DNA from 2 places in the Rhodococcus indonesiensis genome. Region 1 is predicted to be linked to the other one. Evidence: riboswitches for the same ligand, from Rfam matches in the RefSeq annotation. Region 1 holds a riboswitch; the other holds the start of a gene.

Region 1 (7,483 bases):
CGCGGGAATCGGAAGCGTGACGAACCACCGGCGGGCCGCTCACTTCGCCGCGTCATGCACCTCGTGCAGGTCGGAGGAAGTCGCACGGAAGATCTCGGCACGGACCGTCAGGACGGCGTCCCGATGCGCTGCATCGGTGGCGACGTTGCAGCCGAGCGCGAGATCCTCGAGGAGGAGACCCCGATGGGCCGCGAGGATGCGTGAGGCGACGGACCGTGCCGCGCCCGGTGACGCGCCCGCGGCCTCGATCGCCGCGGCCATGGGGTCGAGCCATTCGGTTACCACGGGGACGAGGAATGTCTGCTGCAGCTCGGGATCCCGCGTCGCTGCGGTATAGATCTCGAAGAACATGGCGGTTCGCCGGCGCCCACCCGGCGTGTGCGCGTCTACCCAGGCCATCTCGAGCCCCTGCGAGATCACGGAGGTCACGTGGGCGGCGGTCACCGACGGCGACGACTCGTCCACCGAGAGATCGCGGATCCGCAGGAGCAGCTCCCGCGACGCGGCCAGATGGGTCACCAGAGTGCGGTCGACGATCTCGGCGATCAGGTTCTCACGACTGCCGAAGTGGTGGAGGAGATTTCTGGTCGACGTTTCGAGCCGCTCGGCCAGCGGACGCAGAGTGAGACCGAACAGCCCGCGCTCCTCGGCGTAGGCGCAACAGCCCTCGAGGAGTGCGCGCCGACGCTCGACATCCTTGTGGCGACCCATGCCGGCGAGTTTATACTCCACACGTTTCATGAATCAAACGTGGAAGGAAGAATGGTGATGCAGGCACTGTCCCGCGACGAGATCCTCGGGTCGTTCGTCAACAGCTCGCGCAGCAGGATCAGGACGGTGACGTTCCCACCCGACTTCGACGCGGTGCGCTGGGCGGAACTCGACTTCTTCGGCTGGACGGACCCTCGAGCTCCGCTCCGCGCATATCTGATTGCCCAGCGCGCCGAGCACACGGTCGGCATCGAGTTGCGCCAGGCCGACACCGACGGGTCCCGGTCGCGCAGCACGATGTGCACCCTCTGTCACGCCGTTCACCGCGCCGGTGGGACGTCGCTGTTCACGGCGCGCAAGGCCGGCGCCGGCGGCAAGGCCGGAAACAGCATCAGAACCTACATGTGCAGTAACTTCGCATGCTCACTGTATGTGCGGGAGCTGGCGCCTCTGCCCGGCAATCAGCCCGATCGAGCACTGCCCACCGAGACTCGGATCCGGCAACTCGAGACTCGACTCGGCGGATTCGTCGGGCGGGTGTTGGACGAGCAGGATCCGTGACCACGCTGTGCACTACCCGGGCGGCGCCGTCACCCGGGCGTCTTCACGCGAAGGACCACAGTCCCAGCGTGTCGCGCAATGTGGTCCCGGGGTATGCGGTGCGAAACAGGCCGCGGCGCTGCAGTTCCGGGACTACCAGGTCGACGAAGTCGTCCAGCGAATCCGGATACGCCGGACACATCAGGTTGAATCCGTCGCAGGCGCCGGCGACGAACCACTCCTCGATCCGATCCGCGATCGCCTCGGGCGTGCCGATCATCGTCGCGTGCCCTCCTCCGGCCGCGAGGTAGCCGAGCAGTCCACGCAGTGTGGGCCGGTGCGATCCGATGATCCGTTGCACCGTTGCGTAGCGACCCTGGGGGCCGGAGAACTGGTCGATGGGCGGTAGGTCGGCAACCGGCGCGTCGAGATCGTGGCCCGTGTAGTCCTGACCGGTGAAGACGCCGAGCTGGGCGAGCGCGGCGTCGATGTCGATCAACGCGTCCAACGTCGCCTTCTTTGCCCGGGCCTCGTCCTCGGTGCGACCGACATAGGGGACGAGGCCCGGAAGTATCGCGATCGACGCGGGATCTCGTCCGGCGGCGGCAGCGCGGCCACGCAGATCGGTGGCGAAGTCGAGCGCCATGGTCGAATCCCACGAAACCGAGTACACCGCTTCGGCGTGCCGCGCTGCGAGGCTGCGTCCGGTCTCCGACGCTCCTGCCTGGAACAGCACCGGACGCCCCTGTGGGCAGCGCGGGACGGTGAGCGGACCGTCGACGCGGAAGTGCTGACCGCGGTGCTCGATCCGACGGATGGCGTCGGCGTCGAGGTATCGACCGGCGGCGCGATCGACGGCGATGCCGGCCTCGTCCCACGAGTCCCACAGCGCAGTCAGCACCTCGATGAACTCCTCGGCGCGGCCGTAACGCTCGGCATGGTCCGGCAGAGCGTCGAGCCCGTGATTGCGGGCCTCCGCGTCGAACATCGAGGTCACGATGTTCACCCCGGCCCGTCCACCGCTGATGTGGTCCAGCGACGCGAGCATCCGCGCCGCATGGAACGGTGTGTAGAAGCTCGCGGACACCGTGGTGACCAGCCCGATGCGTTTCGTCGCGCGCGCCATCGCGGACAGCGCGGTCAGGGGTTCGAGAAACCACGTGGTCCCGGCCGTGTAGCTCGGATTCACGCAGTGACCGTCGGCGAAGAACACCGCATCGAAGCAGCCACGCTCGGCTGTCCGAGCGAGTTCCTCGAAGTAGGTGATGTCCCCGATTCGCTCCGCCGCGGACGTCGGATGCCGCCACGCCGCCGAATGATGGCCGACACCATGGAGAAAGGCATTGAGATGGAGGGTGCGGGACAGCATCAGTTCATCACCAGCCCGCCGTCGACCACGAGGTTCTGACCGGTGACTGCTCGCGACCAGTCGGAAGCGAAGAACAGGACAGCGGCAGCGAAGTCCTCCGGGGTGGTGACCTTCCGCAGGGGCGTGGAGGCGGCGATCAGTTCGAATACCTCCTCGGGGGTCGCTGCCGATGCGTCGGTGGTGCGCAGCAGCCCACCGGAGACCATGTTCACGCGGATGCCTTCAGGCCCCAGGTCTGCCGCGAATGTGCGGGTCAGCGACAGCAGTGCTGCCTTGGCGGCGGTGTAGTCGTGATACGGCACCACCGGGTTCTGGAACAGGTTGGTGCCGATATTGATGACGCTGCCGCCGCCGGCCTCGCGCATGCCGGGCAGAACCGCCTGGATCGTGTTGACCGCGCCGCCGACGATACCGTCGAGTTGAGCGGCGAAATCGCCGTAGCCAATCTGGTCGGCTCTGCGGCGCGCGTCGCCGTTGAAGGAGAAGTCGGGCAGCGCGTTGTTGACGACGGTGGTGACCGGTCGGCCGAAGTGCTTCCTGGCCTGTGTGAGCATGGCGTCGATCTGGGCGGGGTCGGTCACGTCGGCGGCCAGCGCGACAGCGCGGTCCGAGCCGATCTTCTGGGCAAGGGCGTGGGCGGCGTCGCTGCTGTTGCGGTAGTTGACTACGACGGCGGCGCCCTCGTCGGCGAACGACTGCGCGAGGTGGTGACCGAGACCGCGCCCGGCGCCGGTGACGAGTACCGTCTGGTTCTGCAAGAGCATTGTGTTGTTTCCCTTCGGTGGGAAGGGGTTCACCGCAGCGACGGACCACACGGCCGCGCCGGCTCGGCATCCCTTCGCTCGCATGATCGAGATCAGGTTCGACGGGTCTGTCTCTCAGCCGTTTCCGGCACCCCGTGTCGAGTCCGTCGCAAGACTACCCCGGTTATGCCCGTCCGTCGAACATCACTGTCACTTCGGGCAACTCACGAGACTGCCCGGGGTCCCAGCCGGCACGAGGACGACGTGCACGGCAGCATTGTTCCTCGCAGCAGGTCACGTCCACAGATCGACGAAGTGGTGGACAGGGCCGTGGCCGCGACCGACATGCAACTCCCTGCCTGCTTCGATGCCTGCGGTGAGCCACCGTTTGGCTTCCTCGAGCGCGGCATCCCAGCTTTCTCGCTGCGGCCGAAGGGTAGCCATGGCTGCCGACAGCGAGCAACCGGTGCCGTGCGTGTTCGAGGTGCGTATGCGGGGACTGTCGACCACGACCGCATCGTCCTCCCCCGCTACAGGGCCGATGACGGTGTCGTAGACGGTGTCTCCAGGAAGATGTCCGCCCTTGGCCAACACCGCCACCCCGTAGCGATCGGCAATCTCATGGGCCTGCCCGAGCAGTTCCTCCCAGGAGTCGGCCGGAGACGTGGAACTGAGGACTGCGAGTTCGGGAACGTTCGGCGTGATCAGATGGACCTGGGGAATGAGGTCTTCGAGCGCGCCTTCGGCCTCGCGGCTGAGCAACCGGTCGCCGCTGGTGGCGACGATGACCGGATCGAGCACAACCACGGGGGGCGCGACCGTGGCAAGCCATTCGGCGACGGCTTGCACCTGATCGGTCTCGGCGAGCATGCCGATCTTGACGGCGTCGACGGTGACATCGTCGCTGACCGCTTCGAGTTGAGCGGTGAGAAACGATGCCGGAGGAAGGTGGACACTGCGCACGCCGCAGGTGTTCTGGGCGACCAACGCCGTGACCACCGCCATTCCGTAGCCTCGATGCGCGGCAATGCTCTTCAGGTCCGCCTGGATGCCGGCGCCGCCGGTCGGATCCGTACCGGCAATGGAAAGCACTCGCGGCGGTGGAACAGCAGACATCGTCATTCGGACATCCCTTCGCTAGTACGAACTAGAGCAGGTTCGACGGGTGTGATCTCAGCCCTCTTACCCGGGCACCCCGTGTCGAGAGGATCATAGGCGTCGACTTCGTTCGGCGGCCCCGTGGGTCTGGGCTGTGGCGGGCCCACTTGCCGCGCCCACCCAGGCGGGCCGCACGGCAGAAGCGTGGGCCCGAGGACCGAAAGCGTTCGTGCGGAACGTTCTTGTCCAAGCAGTGTGCCGGTCGACCCGCGTCTCGCCGAATGTGCGAACTCGTCGACGGGTTTGCTGTTGGGGTGGCCGCAGACGGCAGGGGACATGGTGCGGCTGACCCCCTGACGGTAGGCTGGACGCTGTGAGTAGGGCCAGTTCGGCGCGCCAGCGGTTGCTCGCTTTCGGTTCCGGAGAAGACTTGTCGCGACGCGCCCGATTGTTGAGCGACGTCCACGACGCGGTGATGTCCGGCCGGACGCCGCCGGTGCCTCCGCGTGACGTTGTCGCCCGGTCGTGGTCGCGTCTCCAGGCAGACGGCGTCAGTCCCGCCCGGTGTGAGGACGTGGTACTCGCGGACGTCTCCGAACTCGAAGCGCGCCGTGCACGAAGCGCCCTGAGGTCGGTTCTGCCCGAACTACGCGGCACCTTGACCGAAATGGCGAGCGACGCGAACTTCATCGTGGTCGTCGCTGACTCGGACGGGGTGGTGCTGTGGCGAGAAGGTGCACGTGACGTGCAGAGGGAAGCCGACGTCCTCGGATTCGTGGAAGGCGCCCGCTGGTCGGAGAAGTCGGTAGGCACCAATTCTGTCGGCACGTCGCTGGTCGAAGACGCTCCGGTACAGCTTTTTTCGGCCGAACACTATGCCCGGTCCCACTACGGCTGGTCGTGTACGGGGTCACCGGTCCACGATCCACGCTCCGGCGAGGTCCTCGGCGTACTGGATATCAGCGGGTCGGCGATGTCGGTGCATCCGGCCACCGTGGCCCTCGTGCAGACGGCTGTGCGGTTGGCCGAGTCGATGCTCTGGCGCGAGCATGCCGTCCACCTCGACAGGCTCCGTACCGATGCGGCGCCGGTGCTGGCAAGGACGTGCGGGCCTGCCGTCGTCGTGGACGGTCACGGATGGGTCGTGGCAGCCAGCGGCATCGGCGTTCCCGAACGACTGGCCTCACCGGAGGCCGACCGACCGCTGCTCGTGCCCGGTCTCGGACTTTGCGTACCCGAACCGCTCGGTGACGCATGGTTGGTGCGCCGCCGCGCGGAACGGGCGGCCATCCGACTCGAACTCGACCTGGGGACGGCCCCTCGGGCGACGGTGCGGGGGGAGATGGAATGGACGCGTGCCCTGTCACCGCGGCACGCGCAGATTCTGAGGGTATTGGCACGTACCCGGTCGGCCGGCATCGATGCCGCGTCGTTGAGCGAGGCCCTGTTCGGCGACCGGGACCACATCGTTGCCGTCCGCGCCGAGGTCTCCCGGCTGCGCAAGAGCCTCGGCCCTGTGCTGACGCCCCAGCCGTACCGGTTCGCTGACGGTGTCGAAGTTCGTGTGATCAGGTGACATTCCGCCTCCGAACCTGGTCGCTCCGATTCGGCGCGGCGCGCGAGGCAGAGGTGCGCGCAGCGACGAAGTCGCGCAGGTCCGCACGTAGTCGGGGGTGCAGTCGTAAGGCGGCGGGGCTGTCGAGGATCTCCCCCAGCCGGGTCAGGTAACCGGCTGGGGTCATTCCGAATTCGACCAGAAGGTCTCCGGGACTTCCGCCGCCGTAGGGCAGCCAGCGACGGGCGAAGTCGATGATGCGGTCGTCTTCGGTGGCGGAACTCATGTGGGTCGAACTCCTGGCGGGTGCGATTCGGCGAGATGACTGAGGGGAGAAGTGAGTTCACGGTCGTGGTGGGCCATGGCGTCGGCGTAGAGGCGGCCGGCGCGATACGAGGAACGCACGAGCGGCCCCGCCAGGACGCCGGCGAAACCGATCTCCTCGGCGGCTTTCGAGTGTTCGACAAATTCTTCCGGCTCGACCCACCGCTCGACCGGGTGGTGTCGCGGCGAGGGACGCAGATACTGGGTGATGGTGAGGATGTCGCAGCCGGCATCGTGCAGGTCGATCATCGCCTGCTGCACTTCCTGTGGGGTCTCCCCCATACCGAGGATCAGGTTCGATTTGGTGATCAGGCCGAAGTCGCGGGCCGCGGCGAGCACACCGAGCGAGCGTTCGTAGCGAAACGCGGGACGGATCCGCTTGAAGAGCCGCGGCACGGTCTCGAGGTTGTGGGCGAGCACCTCGGGCCGGGAGTCGAACACCTCGGCCAGCAGGTCCGGCCGTCCGCTGAAGTCGGGGACGAGATTCTCGACGCCGGTGCCGGGGTTGAGGGCGTGGATCTGTCGGACGGTCTCGGCGTAGAGCCATGCGCCGCCGTCGGGCAGGTCGTCGCGGGCAACCCCGGTGACGGTGGCGTACCGAAGTCCCATCGCCTGCACGGACTCGGCGACGCGGCGGGGCTCATCCCGGTCGAGGTCGGCGGGTTTGCCGGTGTCGATCTGACAGAAGTCGCAGCGGCGCGTGCACTGCCGACCGCCGATCAGGAACGTGGCTTCGCGGTCTGCCCAGCATTCGAAGATGTTGGGGCAGCCGGCTTCCGCACACACCGTGTGCAGTCCTTCGCGTTCGACCAGGCTCTCGAGTTCGGCGTACGCGGGACTGTTCTTGACGCGGGTCTTGATCCAGTTCGGCTTGCGTTCGACGGGGGTTTGCGCATTGCGGACCTCCAGTCGAAGCAACCTGCGGCCCGACGGGACCGGCGCGTCGGGTGTTGTTCCAGGTATGGGATTCACGTTTCGTTCGATTCCTGGGCGTGGGTTCCCGCCGAACCGCGGTTCCACGCGGGTCCGCGGTTCGGCGGGACTTGCTACATGTTGATCGGACGGCCCAGCGCGGCCAGAACCGATTCGTGCATCGCCTCCGACAGCGTCGGGTGCGCGAAGACGACCTCGGCGAGATCGTCG
Region 2 (7,483 bases), 470 kb from region 1:
GGTTGCGACGTCGCGCACCCACCGGTGAGGACGGCCGTGGCGACGGCGACGGCGAGCAGGGCGTTGCGGATGTTCACAGGTACTCCCGGATTCGTGGCGCCAGTCCTCCCACGACGCCGAGCCACGCGAGCACGGTGAGCACCCACGCGGCCGGTGCGAGCGCGGACAGCGTGTCCGCGGCGCGGACTTCGTTGCCGCGCAGTTCGGCGCGCGCGAGGTCGATGCCCTGTTCGAGGGCGCGGTCGACCGCGTGGAACTGGGCCGCCGCCTCGTCGGGCCCGGGACCGGTGGCGAGGATCGCGGCAGCCGGGTAGTCGCCCCGGTCGAGTGCCGCCTGCACGCGGTCGTGCGATGCCAGCCAAGCCGTGCGCGCTTCGGCGGCGCGGCCGGCGGGTTCGGCCTGGGACTCCACGTCGGCGGCCGCGGAGCCGGTGAGCAACTCCTCGAGACGGTCCATGCTGCCGTCGAACATCGCGTCGTATTCGCCGGTGACGTCCCGTCGGACCAGCTGCAGCGTCTCGGCGGTCCGGGCCTGCTGGGCGAGGATCCGGCTGTCGGTGAAGACCCCGAGCGGTTCGCCGCCGCGCTCGACGGCGTTCCGGGTGGCGCTCGACGAGATCAGTCCCGCGACGAGGAGCCAGCACAGCAGGATCCCCGTCGAGGCGATGGCCGTGAGAAGTCCGAGGTTGAGGGTGCGGCGGCTGATCCGCGAAACGATCACGTGCACGCCGGCCAGCGCGACAACCGTCACCAGCAGCATCCCGATCGACGTCCACGGCGGTTGCACCGCCGCCCGCTGGGTGGACGTGACGGCGGACGAGCTGCGTTCGTGCAGTTCCTGCGCCATCGGCAGCAGTTCGGACTGCATCAGGTACGAGGCCTCGCCGAGGTAGGCGGCGCCCACGGGGTTTCCGACGCGATTGTTCGCCCGGGCCGTCTCCACCAGGCCGGTGTAGACGGTGAGCCGGCCGGCGATGTCCGCCAGCAACCGGGCACTCACCCTGTCGTCGGCGGCGATTCCGCCGGCCGCGGCGACGAGCTGGGTGGACGCCTCGCCGACGGCCTGGGTGTAGCGTTCCCGCACCTCCTCGGGTTCGATACCGCCCGCGATGAAGCCGGTGGCGGCGGCCGCGTCCGCGACGGACAGCGCACTGTAGAGACTCTGGGCGGCGTCGGCGAGGGGTTCGACGGAGGTGAGCAGCCGACTGTGCGTGGCCTGCCGGCTCGTCACGGTCTGACCTGCGACGATGCCCGAGACGATGAGGAGGACCGACAGCAGCGCGCCGAGGGTGAAGAGTGCGGCGGGAGTGGATCGCAGCAGGGCGCGCCAGTCGTCGGCGCGGCGGTCGTGGTCGACGACGGGATCGGACACGTCGCTGCGCTCGAGGCGACCCGCGACCGCGCCGAGCGTGGGGGTCACGCGCACGTCCACGAGAGCACCCCTTCCGATGTGGCACTGTGTGTGGCGAGCATATAAGCAGTAATGGGATGTCGTTGCCGTCCGAGGGCGGTGGACGCCCGGCTCGCGGTCGGCGGCCGGGCGGCAGGGAGGCGGACGCGATGCGAGGTGACGGGGACGGCTGGGCCGTCGGACCCGACGGTGGTCGCCGGTGGGGCAGATTCGGTGCGGCCGGGCTGCTGCTGCGTGCACCGCTGCCCGACGGCACCCCGGCCGTGTTGCTGCAGCACCGCGCGGCGTGGAGCCACCAGGGCGGCACGTGGGCCCTGCCCGGCGGCGCCCGCGACAGCGACGAGAGTCCCGTCGCCGCGGCTGTACGGGAAGCCGAGGAGGAGACCGGGATCGACCCGGCTGCCGTGAGCGTGCGCACCGAGCGGGTCACCTCCGGCGGTGCCGGGGGATGGACGTACACCACGGTCGTCGCGGACACCCCGAGCCCGATGGCGACGACCCTCAACGGGGAGAGCACCGAACTGCGCTGGGTGCCGGAGGCGGACGTCGAGACCATGTCCCTGCACTCCGGGTTCGCGGCCGCCTGGCCGGACCTGCGGACCCGGGCGGTGCGGATGTTGCTCGACACGGCCAACGTCCTCGGCTCGCGGCCGAACGGCTGGTGGCGCGACCGGCCGGGTGCCACCGCACGACTGCTCGCGGAGCTGGCCGAGTCGGTGCCCCGCACCGTCGAGCTGCCCGGCGGGTCCTTCGGCTGGGTGAGCCGCATCGAGGCGGTCCTCGAGGGGCAAGCCCGCGCAGCGGTGATCGACGACGACCGCACCCTGGTGCACCCCGCCGCCGGCAGCGGAGACGACGAGCTGGCCGTCCTGGCGAAGGGCACGTCGGCGGTCCTGGACCAGGTGCTCACCGTGGTGGTGACGGCCGACCGGGGACTGCGCGCCCGGCTGCCCGGGGACGTGCCGACCCTGGCGCCGTCGACGGTCCTCGACTGGCTGTGACGGACTTTCAGCCGGGCAGCGCGGCCTTCAGTGCCGCCGCCGCGGCCCGCGGATTCGGTGCCGCGGTGATGGCGCGGACCACCGCGATGCGGGTGGCGCCGGCGTCGAGCACCTCGGGCAGCCGCTCGGCATCGATGCCGCCGATGGCGAACCACGGCCGCCGCGGCTGCGACCGGGCCACCTCCCGCAGCACCTCGAGGCCCGCCGCGGTGCGACCCGGCTTGGTGGGGGTCTCCCACACCGGCCCGTTGGCGAAATAGTCGACACCGTCCTCGATGTCGGCGAGGCTGGCCTGGGCCCGGCTGGCGGTCGAGCGGCCGATCACCACGTCGTCGCCGAGGACCTGCCGGGCGTACCGCACCGGCAGGTCGCCCTGCCCGAGATGCAGGATGTCGGCGCCGGCGGCCAGGGCGATGTCGGCGCGGTCGTTGACGGCCAGCAGGGCGCCGTGCCGGTGGCAGGCGGCGGCGAGCACCTCGAGTGCTTCGAGTTCCTCGCGCGCCTCGAGCGGGCCGAACTTCTTCTCGCCTGCCGAGCCCTTGTCGCGGAGCTGGACGATGTCGACACCGCCCGCAAGGGCCTCCTCGACGAATCGGGCCAGGTCGCCGGTGTCGCGACGGGCGTCGGTGCACAGGTAGAGCCGGGCCTGCGCGAGGCGTTCCCGGGGGGCGGGATGGTTGCCGCGGTAGGTAGTCACGGCGGAGACGGTAGTCTCTGCTCTGAACGAATCGACACGGGAGTCCCGGGGATCGCGGGGCTGAGAGGGGGCCTGCCGGCCCCGACCGTCAGCACCTGAACCGGATCATGCCGGCGCAGGGAGTGAGGTGGACGAACTGTTGGGAACCGTATCCGTTGTCGGCGGAGGCGTGATCGGGCTGTCGATCGCCTGGCGCGCGGCCCGGGCCGGCTGGACCGCGACCGTGCACGACCCGTCCCCGGGAGCGGGGGCGTCCTGGGTGGCCGGGGGGATGCTGGCGCCCTTGTCGGAGGGTTGGCCGGGTGAGGAACACGTCCTCGAGCTGGGCGCCGCGTCGCTGGCCCGCTGGCCGGCGTTCGGCGCCGAGCTGCTGCGGGAGACCGGCCTCGACCTGTTCACCTCCACTGCGTCGCTGACCGTCGCGCTGGACGCGGCCGACGCCGCCGACCTGCGCACGATCGCCGAGTGGGTGTCGGCCCAGGGGCACGAGATGCGCGTGCTCGGCCGCGCCGAGGTGCGTGAACTCGAGCCGTCGCTCGGCCCGCGCATCCGTCTCGGGCTGCTGGCCCCGGACGAGCTGGCCGTGGACAACCGGGTTCTCGTCGACGCGCTGCGACGGGCGGCCGCCGCGGCCGGGGTCACCTTCGTCGACGAGCCGGTCCTTGACGTCACGGACCTGGACGCCGACCGGGTGGTGCTCGCGGCCGGCGCCGCCTCGGCGCGGCTGTGGCCGGGCTTGCCGGTGCGGCCGGTCAAGGGGGAGATCCTGCGGTTGCGGACCCGCCCGGGCGCGGCTCCCGCTCCACACCGGACGGTCCGCGGCAGCGTGCACGGCCGGCCCGCGTACCTGGTGCCGCGCGCGGACGGGCTCGTCGTCGGCGCAACCCAGTACGAGGCCGACGACACGCAGGTCACCGTCGCGGGGGTGCGGGATCTCATCGCCGACGCCGAGACGCTGTTCCCGGCGATCGGCGAGTACGAGCTGTACGAGGCGAGTGCGGGACTACGACCCGTGAGCCCGGACAACCTGCCGCTGATCGGCCGGCTGTCCGAGCGGGTGATCGCCGCGACCGGGCACGGTCGCAACGGCGTGCTGCTGACCCCGGTCACGGCGGACGCGGTGGTCGCGGAGCTCGCGGACGAACCGCTCGCTGTGGCGAAATATGCTGATCCGCAACGATTTACCGAGGAGTGAGTGTGATGAACGGTGCGCCGACGGTGGGAGTCACGGTCAATGGGGAGGAGCGCTGGTTCGCCGAGGCGCCGACGATGGCCGAGTTGCTGAGTGGGCTCGGGCTGCCCGACAGGGGGGTCGCCGTCGCCGTGGACGGTGCCGTCTTCCCCCGGGGACGCTGGTCCGAGCGCGTCGAGAAGGGCTGGCAGATCGAGGTGCTGACGGCGGTGCAGGGTGGCTGAGCGCGACTTCGGCTCCGACCCCGGCCACGACCTGCCGCCCCTGACGATCGCCGGACGCAGCTTCGCCTCGCGGCTGATCACCGGCACCGGTGGGGCCGCGAACCTCGCCGTGCTCGAAGAGGCCCTCGTCGCCTCCGGCACCGAGCTGACCACCGTGGCGATGCGCCGGGTGGACGCGGCGTCCGGGACCGGCGTGCTCGATCTGCTGCGCCGCCTCGACATCGCGCCGCTCCCCAACACCGCCGGCTGCCGCGGCGCCGCCGAGGCGGTGCTCACCGCACAACTCGGCCGCGAGGCGCTCGGAACGGACTGGGTCAAACTCGAGGTCGTCGCCGACGAACGCACGCTGCTGCCCGACGCGATCGAACTCGTCTCGGCCGCCGAGCAACTCGTCGACGACGGGTTCGTCGTGCTGCCCTACACCAACGACGACCCGGTGCTGGCGCGACGGCTCGAGGACGTCGGCTGCGCCGCCGTGATGCCGCTCGGCTCGCCGATCGGCACGGGCCTCGGGGTCGCCAACCCGCACCACATCGAGATGATCGTCGAAGCCGCCGGGGTGCCGGTGATCCTCGATGCGGGTATCGGCACGGCCTCGGACGCCGCGCTCGCGATGGAACTCGGGTGCGACGCGGTGCTGCTGGCGACCGCGGTGACCCGGGCGAAGGACCCGGCCCTCATGGCGTCCGCGATGCGCCACGCCGTCGAGGCCGGCTTCCGGGCCCGGCACGCGGGCCGCATCCCGAAGCGGTTCTGGGCGCAGGCGTCGTCGCCGCTCGAGCCCTGAGACGACCCGATGTGAGGCCGTGACGGTCGGTTTCCCACCGGACCCGGGGGCGCCCACCGGACCCGGTGGTGCCGCACGCGTCGCGGCACCACCGGCGTCGTCGGCGGCGGCGAGCAGTGGTGCACGGGTGGTTCTCTTCCCACGATCGAGGGACGGCAGCGGTGGCCGGATCGTGCAGTTCGGGCGATACCGGTCGAAGCGGAATGCGCCTATTGCCTCCAGTGGATCGGGGGAGCAAGGTGAAACCTGGGGAACGACAACGACCGGCGGCGCCGCGTCGGCACCGCCCTGAGGAGAAGGGTGCCGATCGTGTTCGCACGCTCGACCACAATTCACGCGCATCCGTCGTACATCGATGCCGGGATCAGGCACGTACGCGACACCGTGATGCCCACGCTGGCAGACATCGAGGGCTGCCTCGGCATGTCCCTGCTGATCGATCGCGGCTCGGGCCGGTGCATCGCGACCAGTTCGTGGCGCGACGACGAATCGATGCGCGCCAGCGAAGGAGCGGTGCGCACGCTACGTGACGAGGCCGCCAGGATCTTCCACGGCACCACGGAGGTGTCGCGGTGGGAGATCGCCGTCATGCATCGCGACCACCATTCGGATCGCGGGGCCTGGTGCCGGGTCACGTGGATCAGAACCGAGCCGGCGCACATGGACCGTGGCGTCGACCTGTGGAAGATGGGCGAACTGCCCAAGGTGGAGGAACTCGACGGGTTCTGCAGCGCCAGCCTGATGATCGACCGCGCGTCCGGCCGCGGGGTGTCGTCGATGACGTTCGACAGCGCCGAGGCGATCGAACGCCACAGGGAACGCCTCGACGGCATCCGGGCGGCAGTGGTTCGCGAAGCGGGCGCGGAGATACTCGACACCTGCGAATTCGAGCTCGCCATCGCCCACCTGCACGTCCCCGAAATGGCGTGAGCCGGAGGGCGCCGGCGCCGCGCGTCCTCCACCTTGCCGTCGAGGACGAGTCGCCACCTGCTGCCGTCAGCCGCCGACGGTCAGGGGTCTGCCTGTCGGTCCGGGTCGCATTCCGGATCGAGAGGGTCAGGCTGCGGGTAGGTCGCGCACGTACCGGCCGGGGGCCGCCTCGAGCGCGGGGTGCCGGGTACTGCCGGGTGCGCTCGGCGCGGTGGTCTCCTCTCCGCCGTGGGCGAGCACCCAGTCGGCCCAGGCCTGCCACCAGCTGCCCTGCTGCCGCTCGGCGTGCTCGAGCCAGGTGTCCGGGTCCGGGCCCGGTGTGCCGCCGGTCCAGTAGTGCGCCTTCGGGTTGCCGGGCGGGTTGACCAGGCTGGCGATGTGCCCGGAGAAGCTGAGCACGAATTCGGTGTCTCCACCGAGCAACTGGGTGGTGCGGTAGCAGTTGCGCCAGGCGGTCAGGTGATCGGCGATCGCGCCGGAGACGAAGGTGGGGACGGTGATCGACTTCAGGTCCACCGGTGTGCCCAGCACGGTGAACTTACCGCGCTCGACGAGCAGGTTGTCCCGGAACAGGTCGAGGAACTGACCGTGCAGGGTGCCGGGCAGATTGGTGCCGTCGGCGTTCCAGGCGAGGATGTCGAACGCCGGTGGGGTGCGTCCCATCAGGTAGTTGTTGACGACGTAGTTGAACACCAGGTCGTTCGGGCGCATCCAGGTGAATGCCGATCCCATGTCCCGCGCGCTGATCAGGCCCTTGCGGCGGGAGCGGCCCTTGGCGAACCGGATCAGGGCGGGCCGGGCGAACGCGCCGAGCAGTGCCGGATCGCCGAAGTCGAGCATCGTCACCGCATAGGCCATGCTGTGCACCCGGTCGTCGCCCCGGGCAGTGAGGTGGTTGAGCGCCGTGGTGGCGAGGATCCCGCCGGCACAGAACCCGATCAGGTTCACGTCGTCGCTGCCGGTGATCTCCCGCACCTCGTCGATCGCCCGCAGGACCCGGCCGGCGTAGGTGTCGAAGTCCCAGTCGCCCTGCTCGGCGGTGGGGTTGCGCCACGAGAGCATGAAGGTCTGCAGGCCGCGGCCGACGCTGTACTCGACGAAGCTGCGTCCCGGCCGCAGGTCCAGGAAGTAGTACCGGCCGATCGGCGGGGGCACCACCAGCACCGGCCGGCGGCGGACCGTGGTGGTGGTGGGGGTGTACTGCAGCACCTCGGCGACCTCGTCGCGGGAGATCACCGCGC

The links. A riboswitch is a leader RNA that binds a small molecule or an ion and turns the genes downstream of it on or off. The one in region 1 is predicted to bind thiamine pyrophosphate.
Region 2: linked by a shared signal. The riboswitch ahead of thiO (glycine oxidase ThiO) and the one ahead of thiD (bifunctional hydroxymethylpyrimidine kinase/phosphomethylpyrimidine kinase) in region 1 are both predicted to bind thiamine pyrophosphate.

Annotation. Positions count from the first base shown of each region.
Region 1 is NZ_CP180630.1:4,642,089-4,649,571, forward strand. It holds gene ACM26Y_RS21215 (TetR family transcriptional regulator) at 40-711, opposite strand; gene ACM26Y_RS21220 (FBP domain-containing protein) at 769-1,272, shown strand; gene ACM26Y_RS21225 (LLM class flavin-dependent oxidoreductase) at 1,316-2,620, opposite strand; gene ACM26Y_RS21230 (3-oxoacyl-ACP reductase) at 2,620-3,384, opposite strand; TPP riboswitch at 3,437-3,529, opposite strand; gene thiD (bifunctional hydroxymethylpyrimidine kinase/phosphomethylpyrimidine kinase) at 3,658-4,485, opposite strand; TPP riboswitch at 4,476-4,571, opposite strand; gene ACM26Y_RS21240 (GAF domain-containing protein) at 4,910-6,037, shown strand; gene ACM26Y_RS21245 (DUF3263 domain-containing protein) at 6,030-6,302, opposite strand; gene lipA (lipoyl synthase) at 6,299-7,312, opposite strand; gene lpdA (dihydrolipoyl dehydrogenase) at 7,387-7,483, opposite strand, start outside.
Region 2 is NZ_CP180630.1:4,169,396-4,176,878, reverse strand. It holds gene ACM26Y_RS19195 (glutamate ABC transporter substrate-binding protein) at 1-77, opposite strand, end outside; gene ACM26Y_RS19190 (hypothetical protein) at 74-1,432, opposite strand; gene ACM26Y_RS19185 (NUDIX hydrolase) at 1,561-2,412, shown strand; gene thiE (thiamine phosphate synthase) at 2,420-3,109, opposite strand; TPP riboswitch at 3,136-3,248, shown strand; gene thiO (glycine oxidase ThiO) at 3,237-4,304, shown strand; gene thiS (sulfur carrier protein ThiS) at 4,310-4,525, shown strand; gene ACM26Y_RS19165 (thiazole synthase) at 4,518-5,312, shown strand; gene ACM26Y_RS19160 (antibiotic biosynthesis monooxygenase) at 5,613-6,242, shown strand; gene ACM26Y_RS19155 (PHA/PHB synthase family protein) at 6,369-7,483, opposite strand, start outside.